2 regions of the Rossellomorea sp. GCM10028870 genome follow, and region 2 is predicted to be linked to the other one. Evidence: a T-box and tRNA genes for the amino acid it is inferred to sense, from the RefSeq annotation. Region 2 holds a T-box; the other holds one or more tRNA genes.
What was found. The T-box of region 2 lies ahead of ACFQWC_RS06890 (tryptophan--tRNA ligase). A T-box ahead of a tRNA ligase gene usually reads a tRNA of that ligase, here a tRNA-Trp.
Positions count from the first base shown of each region.

Region 1: it encodes a tRNA-Trp, which carries the amino acid that the T-box ahead of ACFQWC_RS06890 (tryptophan--tRNA ligase) is inferred to sense. The anticodon was not compared.

Region 1 is NZ_JBHTGN010000001.1:2,094,089-2,097,468, forward strand. Features, by position in the region: gene ACFQWC_RS10760 (carbohydrate ABC transporter permease) at 1-532, opposite strand, end outside; tRNA gene ACFQWC_RS10765 (tRNA-Gly) at 1,227-1,300, opposite strand; tRNA gene ACFQWC_RS10770 (tRNA-Leu) at 1,304-1,387, opposite strand; tRNA gene ACFQWC_RS10775 (tRNA-Cys) at 1,396-1,469, opposite strand; tRNA gene ACFQWC_RS10780 (tRNA-Gly) at 1,477-1,551, opposite strand; tRNA gene ACFQWC_RS10785 (tRNA-Gln) at 1,556-1,627, opposite strand; tRNA gene ACFQWC_RS10790 (tRNA-His) at 1,667-1,742, opposite strand; tRNA gene ACFQWC_RS10795 (tRNA-Trp) at 1,754-1,827, opposite strand; tRNA gene ACFQWC_RS10800 (tRNA-Tyr) at 1,908-1,991, opposite strand; tRNA gene ACFQWC_RS10805 (tRNA-Thr) at 2,011-2,086, opposite strand; tRNA gene ACFQWC_RS10810 (tRNA-Phe) at 2,100-2,175, opposite strand; tRNA gene ACFQWC_RS10815 (tRNA-Asp) at 2,193-2,269, opposite strand; tRNA gene ACFQWC_RS10820 (tRNA-Met) at 2,404-2,477, opposite strand; tRNA gene ACFQWC_RS10825 (tRNA-Val) at 2,553-2,628, opposite strand; tRNA gene ACFQWC_RS10830 (tRNA-Glu) at 2,669-2,743, opposite strand; tRNA gene ACFQWC_RS10835 (tRNA-Ser) at 2,763-2,854, opposite strand; tRNA gene ACFQWC_RS10840 (tRNA-Asn) at 2,861-2,935, opposite strand; rRNA gene rrf (5S ribosomal RNA) at 2,943-3,059, opposite strand; partial or broken rRNA gene ACFQWC_RS10850 (23S ribosomal RNA) at 3,358-3,380, opposite strand, start outside.
Region 2 is NZ_JBHTGN010000001.1:1,316,731-1,320,110, forward strand. Features, by position in the region: gene ACFQWC_RS06885 (methionine biosynthesis PLP-dependent protein) at 1-205, opposite strand, end outside; SAM riboswitch class I at 301-410, opposite strand; gene ACFQWC_RS06890 (tryptophan--tRNA ligase) at 630-1,628, opposite strand; T-box leader at 1,687-1,929, opposite strand; gene ACFQWC_RS06895 (metal-dependent hydrolase) at 1,995-2,621, opposite strand; gene ACFQWC_RS06900 (NUDIX hydrolase) at 2,718-3,344, opposite strand; gene ACFQWC_RS06905 (HAD hydrolase-like protein) at 3,358-3,380, opposite strand, start outside.

The DNA of each region.
Region 1 (3,380 bases), 780 kb from region 2:
AGAATGCCGTCGTCTCATCACCAAGCCAAGGCATTTTAAAGAATCCGATCCCCGTCATATTCCCGAGTGATGCAAATCCTTTCACAAAGATGAACTGCCAGATGAATCCGAGTAGCAATCCACCAATTACGTTGGGAATAAAAAACACTGTCCGCAAAATGTTTCGCGTCTTCAATGCTGCATTCAGTAAAAGTGCAAACCCGAAACCTATTAAATTACTAATAATCACAGCCGCAAACATAAACTTCGTCGTGAACATAAAGGAATTAAAAAATGTCTTATCATCTGTGAAGATCTTTTTGTAGTTATCAAATCCAACCCACTCTACAACTGAGCTGACACCATTCCATGAGGTAAACGAATAATACACCCCCATCAAAAATGGAAGAATCTGAATCACTAAAAAAAATATAAGTGCCGGTCCAACAAAGGCAGCATACGTCAGCAAGCTCTTATACTTGAACTTCTTCTTCGTAACCGCCTTGATTTGCGCATCTGGGCTTACTGGTCCAGTCTGAATCTTGGTTTCCACCCGTATCACCACCCCTAATAATGTAATCGCTTTCTTACATTATAATGGGAGCGCTTTCTTAAATAGGGGGACTCAATTGACAAAGAAGGTGCAAAATTTTGACTAAATGGGTTTGGGATGGGTTGGTGATGGGTAAATGAAAAGGTTGGGTTTCTTTGGCTTGATAAGGTGAACGTAGGGTACAATGCGATTTTGAAAATAAAATGCTGGAATTGAAAATAAATGTGGTGAATTTGAAAATAAAATTGGAAAGTCGATAATAAATGTAGCAAAGTCGATAATAAAATCGAAAGGTCGATAATAAAATCGAAAGGTCGATAATATATCTGCCAAACTCGATAATAAATCCGAAAAGTCGATAATATATCTGCTAAACTCGATAATAAATTATCAAGTGCCTATAAATCTAGCAGTTATATAGTTATAGAGAGTCGCTTTTTTATGTAAAATTATCATTTTCACTCTAAAATAGTCTTTTTTCAACTCCATTCCTGTACAAAATGCTACTAATACTATCTATAATATTGAAAAACTTCGAATCTCCCCCCTTATCCTACTAAAATAAAGCTGTTACTCATTGATCCACACTAAAATCCACTCATTTATTACATTCTTCCACATTTACCTCCTAAATTTCAGTCTCAGAACAATAAAAAAAGACTTCCTCTAATGAGAAAGTCTATCATATGTAAATTGGAGCGGGTGAAGGGAATCGAACCCTCATCATCAGCTTGGAAGGCTGAGGTTTTACCACTAAACTACACCCGCGAATGGTACCGGTGGCCGGGGTCGAACCGGCACTCCAGAGGAACACGATTTTGAGTCGTGCGCGTCTGCCAATTCCGCCACACCGGCATTACATTTGGAGGCGGCAACCGGATTTGAACCGGTGATCAGGGTTTTGCAGACCCATGCCTTACCACTTGGCTATGCCGCCTTAATATTGGAGCGGAAGACGGGATTCGAACCCGCGACCCCCACCTTGGCAAGGTGGTGTTCTACCACTGAACTACTTCCGCACTACTGGGCTAGCTGGATTCGAACCAACGCATGTCGCAGTCAAAGTGCGATGCCTTACCGCTTGGCTATAGCCCACTGATAGTATATGTCACGGAAATGAAAATGTGACTTTTATGGGGCGACTGATGGGAATCGAACCCACGAATGCCTGAACCACAATCAGGTGCGTTAACCACTTCGCCACAATCGCCATGATAAAATTGGCAGGGGTAGTAGGAATCGAACCCACACCAAAGGTTTTGGAGACCTTCGTTCTACCTTTAAACTATACCCCTATGAAATATAATTGGTTTCCAATGAATCTTCCTGCTATTAGCTGGGGTTCCATACTCCGCTTACGCTAGGAAAAAAATCTTGGTGGAGGGGGGCAGATTCGAACTGCCGAACCCGAAGGAGCGGATTTACAGTCCGCCGCGTTTAGCCACTTCGCTACCCCTCCAAATAGTAAATCACTCGGTTGGTGCCGGCAAGAGGACTTGAACCCCCAACCTACTGATTACAAGTCAGTTGCTCTACCAGTTGAGCTACACCGGCATCAAGTAATAAATGGTGGCTCAGGACGGAATCGAACCGCCGACACATGGATTTTCAGTCCATTGCTCTACCAACTGAGCTACTGAGCCATTATGCAAAATAAATATGGCGGTCCGGACGGGACTCGAACCCGCGACCTCCTGCGTGACAGGCAGGCATTCTAACCAACTGAACTACCGGACCAAAAATTTTCGCGCCTGCAAATTTTTTTACCATGAGTTGCGCCAGCAAAATAACTTTCATTACCTCGCAATAGCGAAAATAACTATCCATGCGTGACTCATTAAGGATTATACTATCCAAAGTCAAAAATGGTATTGCGGGGACAGGATTTGAACCTGCGACCTTCGGGTTATGAGCCCGACGAGCTACCGAACTGCTCCACCCCGCGACGATATGATTTGTTAAGTTAAACTTATAAATTAAGGATGATTATTCAACTCAGCTTATGCTTCGTGAAAAATCATGGTGGAGGATGACGGGATCGAACCGCCGACCCTCTGCTTGTAAGGCAGATGCTCTCCCAGCTGAGCTAATCCTCCATTATATTCATTGTTTTATTTCATTTTTGGAAAAAAGTGTTGGTGACCCATACGGGATTCGAACCCGTGTTACCGCCGTGAAAGGGCGGTGTCTTAACCGCTTGACCAATGGGCCTTAATAAGAAGAAGTGTTATGGCGGAGAGCAAGGGATTTGAACCCTTGAGACAGCGTTAACCGTCTACACGATTTCCAATCGTGCTCCTTCGGCCACTCGGACAGCTCTCCATATAATGGCTCCGCAGGCAAGATTCGAACTTGCGACCGATCGGTTAACAGCCGATAGCTCTACCACTGAGCTACTGCGGAACGATATGCCTGGCGACGTCCTACTCTCACAGGGGGAGATCCCCCAACTACCATCGGCGCTGAAGAGCTTAACTTCCGTGTTCGGCATGGGAACGGGTGTGACCTCTTCGCCATTGTCACCAGACAATTCCTTGTCACTTTTTTAAGGACAAGTATTATTATATCGCGTAGATATATTTTTTCAAGGCTTTTTTTATATTTTCTTATAAAATTTATTCCCTGAAAACTAGATAAAGAATTGATGTCAAGAAAGCCGAATACCGACCAATTGTGCATCTACTTCTTCAAGTAGATACCATTCCAGCTCCGGCGGCTAGAGACTCGAGGTCATTTCAGTTCAATCAGCTGAGGGTAAAAGGCACCCTCTTCTGATTGCCCAAAAATGCTTGTCGTTTCTGGTCAAGCCGCCTCCGCTTTATAGTGTGGTTAAGTCCTCGATCGATTA
Region 2 (3,380 bases):
TGTGCCCTTCTTCCAATTGAGTGAGGGTGTCTTCTAAGGTTGCGCGGGTTGGATTTCCTGTTCTTGTGTAATCATAGCCTGTCGATTGCCCAATCCCCTTATGTTCATAAGCAGTCGATAAATGAATGGGTAGGCTCACAGCACCCGTTGCAGGATCTTTCCGGTTTCCCGCCTGGACAAGCAAAGTATCAATATGTTTTTTCAATATTCTTCTCTCCTTTTCTTTCCCTGTAAACGAAAAGGGAAAAAACAAAAAAACCTTCTTAATGAAAATAAGAAGGTTTTGTACGTTCGTTCTCCCTCTTATCGTCCAAGTTGACATCAACTTGCTGGAATTAGCACCATACCTAAAACTGTGGCTGGTTGCTGAGGTGTCTTCGGGCCAGTCCCTCTACCTCTCTTGATAAGAAACTATATGATTTTGTGAAAAATAACTTTCCCATAACTTATAACAAAGAAGAACAAATGTCAATGAGAATTATGAATTATCCGAAAATGAAGCATACATAGTGACGCAACTTTTTGAGCCGTTTTTCGTCTGCTTCTATATTCTTGCAGAGGTCCGCACATTCCCTCCAATCAACTCCAGATGAATGGCTGAATTCAAAAAATAGAGCGATTCATTTTATTTAATGAAAGATACCCATTTTCCTTTTAATTTCTTTCATAAATGGAATCGTCTTTTCTCTTGCTTTATCGGCTCCTTCTTTTAAAATGGCATCCAGCCTCTTGGGGTTGGCTATTAGTTCTTCATATTTGGATCGAGGTTCCTCGATAAATGAATTCATGACTTGGAATAGCTCTTTTTTCGCTTCTCCCCACCCTATTCCGCCTTGAAATCTCCTTCTCATTTCTTCAACTTGATCGGATGTTGCAAATTCCTTATAAAGCGAAAATATGACGGACGATTCAGGATCCTTAGGCTCCTCAGGGGGTGAAGAATCTGTTTTGATTTTATTGATTAGTTTTTGAAGCTTTTTTGATTCTTCAAATAATGGGATGGTATTGTTATAGCTTTTACTCATTTTTCGTCCATCAAGTCCCGGTAGAACAGATGTTTCTTCCTGTATCACATAATCGGGAAGAACAAATGTTTCGCCATATTGCTTATTAAAGTTTTCTGCAATGTCCCTTGCAATTTCGACATGCTGAATTTGATCTTTACCGACAGGAACCAGTTCCGTTTGGAATAGAAGGATATCCGCCGCCATCAATATCGGGTAGGTGAATAAGCCCATGTTGACCCCTGCATCTACTTCTCTGCCCCTTTTTTGATTATCTTCAACTATTGATTTATATGCATGGGCCCGGTTCATTAATCCTTTCGGTGCAAAGCAAGCGAGGATCCAGCTTAATTCAAAAATCTCAGGTACATCAGATTGACGGTAAAAAATCGCTCGATCAGGATCCAACCCTAATGCTAACCAAGCTGCCGCCACTCCATAAGATAGTTCTTTCATTTCATGCTGATCATGTATCTTCGTTAACCCATGATAATCCGCAACAAAATAAGCGGTGTTGTAGGATTGATTCTCTGCCAATCGTAATGCCGGTTTAATGGCGCCAATATAATTCCCTAAATGAATCCTGCCTGTTGGTTTGATACCAGTCAGAACTTGTTTTTTCATAACAATCCCCCCGTCTAAAATAATAAAACCAAACACAAAAAGGGCTTCTCATCCCCTAAAAAAGGACGAGAAACCCGTGGTGCCACCTTCATTCGCTTACACTTTAGTAAACGCACTCATATGTACAGAAGTCGCCTTCGATACATCGTCTCTTTTATCGGTGAGACCCTCCGCCATAACCTACTTCATTTCAGCCTGGATGCTCAAAAGCCCATTCAACGATTTCACCATACTGATTCTCACTATCCATCAGCTCTCTGAAATGTTTCGTTCGTCTACTCTTCTTCCTCATCGCATTTAACTATTTTAGTGTTTCCATTATTTTAATGTATCAGGAAATAATGGTCAAGTAGGCGAAAACACATTTTAGATTTCTTTAGATGAAAGAGGAAGGAAAAGTTTTATGCCTCTCTTATTAAAAGGGAGAAATTTCATATCCGCGATCAGATGACTTGCATATCCGATTACACACGCTTCAAAAACTCCATCAATCATTATTGATGACTCCAGATAATGGGCAATCATGCCATAATATACAATTCCAAGAACAGAGTGAGTATAACTGCGATGTGAAACGAATGAGGCAACGAAAATATAAATGCCCAACAACCATAACCACGTTTCATTCAACTGCCAACCGCATGCTGTCACACCGATGCCGGTAATCATCAGCATCCTTCTCTGGGTAATGAAACTCGAGAGAATCATCATTCCTGCACCATATCCAATCCCGAGCCATTGTTCTTTCCCAATTCCTTCAAGATAGCTGTACACCATCATTAAAAAACCAATGATTTGTGCCACTGCTCTGATCATTTTGGGTGAAAAAGTAACCTTGTTACTAAGCTTTCCGTCAATATCCATATCAGGCATGAGTCCGGATACCCCGCCTATTGCCACAAGTGTGGCGGTTATGTCAGGACCAGATCCAAATGAGTTCGCCACAATAAATCCCGTTGCTGCTCCAATAGCCATATGTGCTGTGCCGTTCAAGTGTGTCCTCCTACTTTCGTATCTCATTATGTATGTACCAGATTACTATGATAGCCTTTATTATCCATATTGACTATGGGAAGTACGAATTAATTTCTAAAGATGAGCCGATATGCGCGCAATTATTTCAAGAAGGTAGGACCTTTCATGAGGAACATAGTGATGGTAACTCACCCTTTGCTTAATGAAGTCCGTTTTTCCTGTTTCATTAATATGAAATCCTTCTACTTCTATTTCCGCTTTCGTTTGTTGAACGAGGGCTTTAAAGTCTTGAAGAGTCGTACGGAAAATACCGGACACTTCTTCTAACTGAAGTTGAAACTCGTCATATGCAACCGGCTTGGAATACAGGAATACGTGAGTTAGTTCCCGATCGATCATATCCCGTTGATCTAATTCCCCTTTTACAATTCCTAATGATTGCAGTTCATCTATCTTAATAAGAAGTCCAAGCTCTTCATGAACTTCTCTTACGCCGTCTTCAATCTTCTCTTCTGACAAGATATGTCCAGCGGCGGTAATATCAAGCAAGCCAGGGAAATCCTTTTTCTTATCACTTCTCAGTTGGAAGTAAATATAGGTCTCTCCACTACTCTCATCATAATGCGCAAGCCAACAGTGAAAAGTTTCATGCCAATATCCCTTTAAATGAACCTCGGAACGACTCGCTACTCCAATCCTATTACCGTATTCATCAAAGACGGCTAGTTGTTCTTCCTCCACCCGTATCCCTCCTTTATTTCATTTCCTCCAGATAAT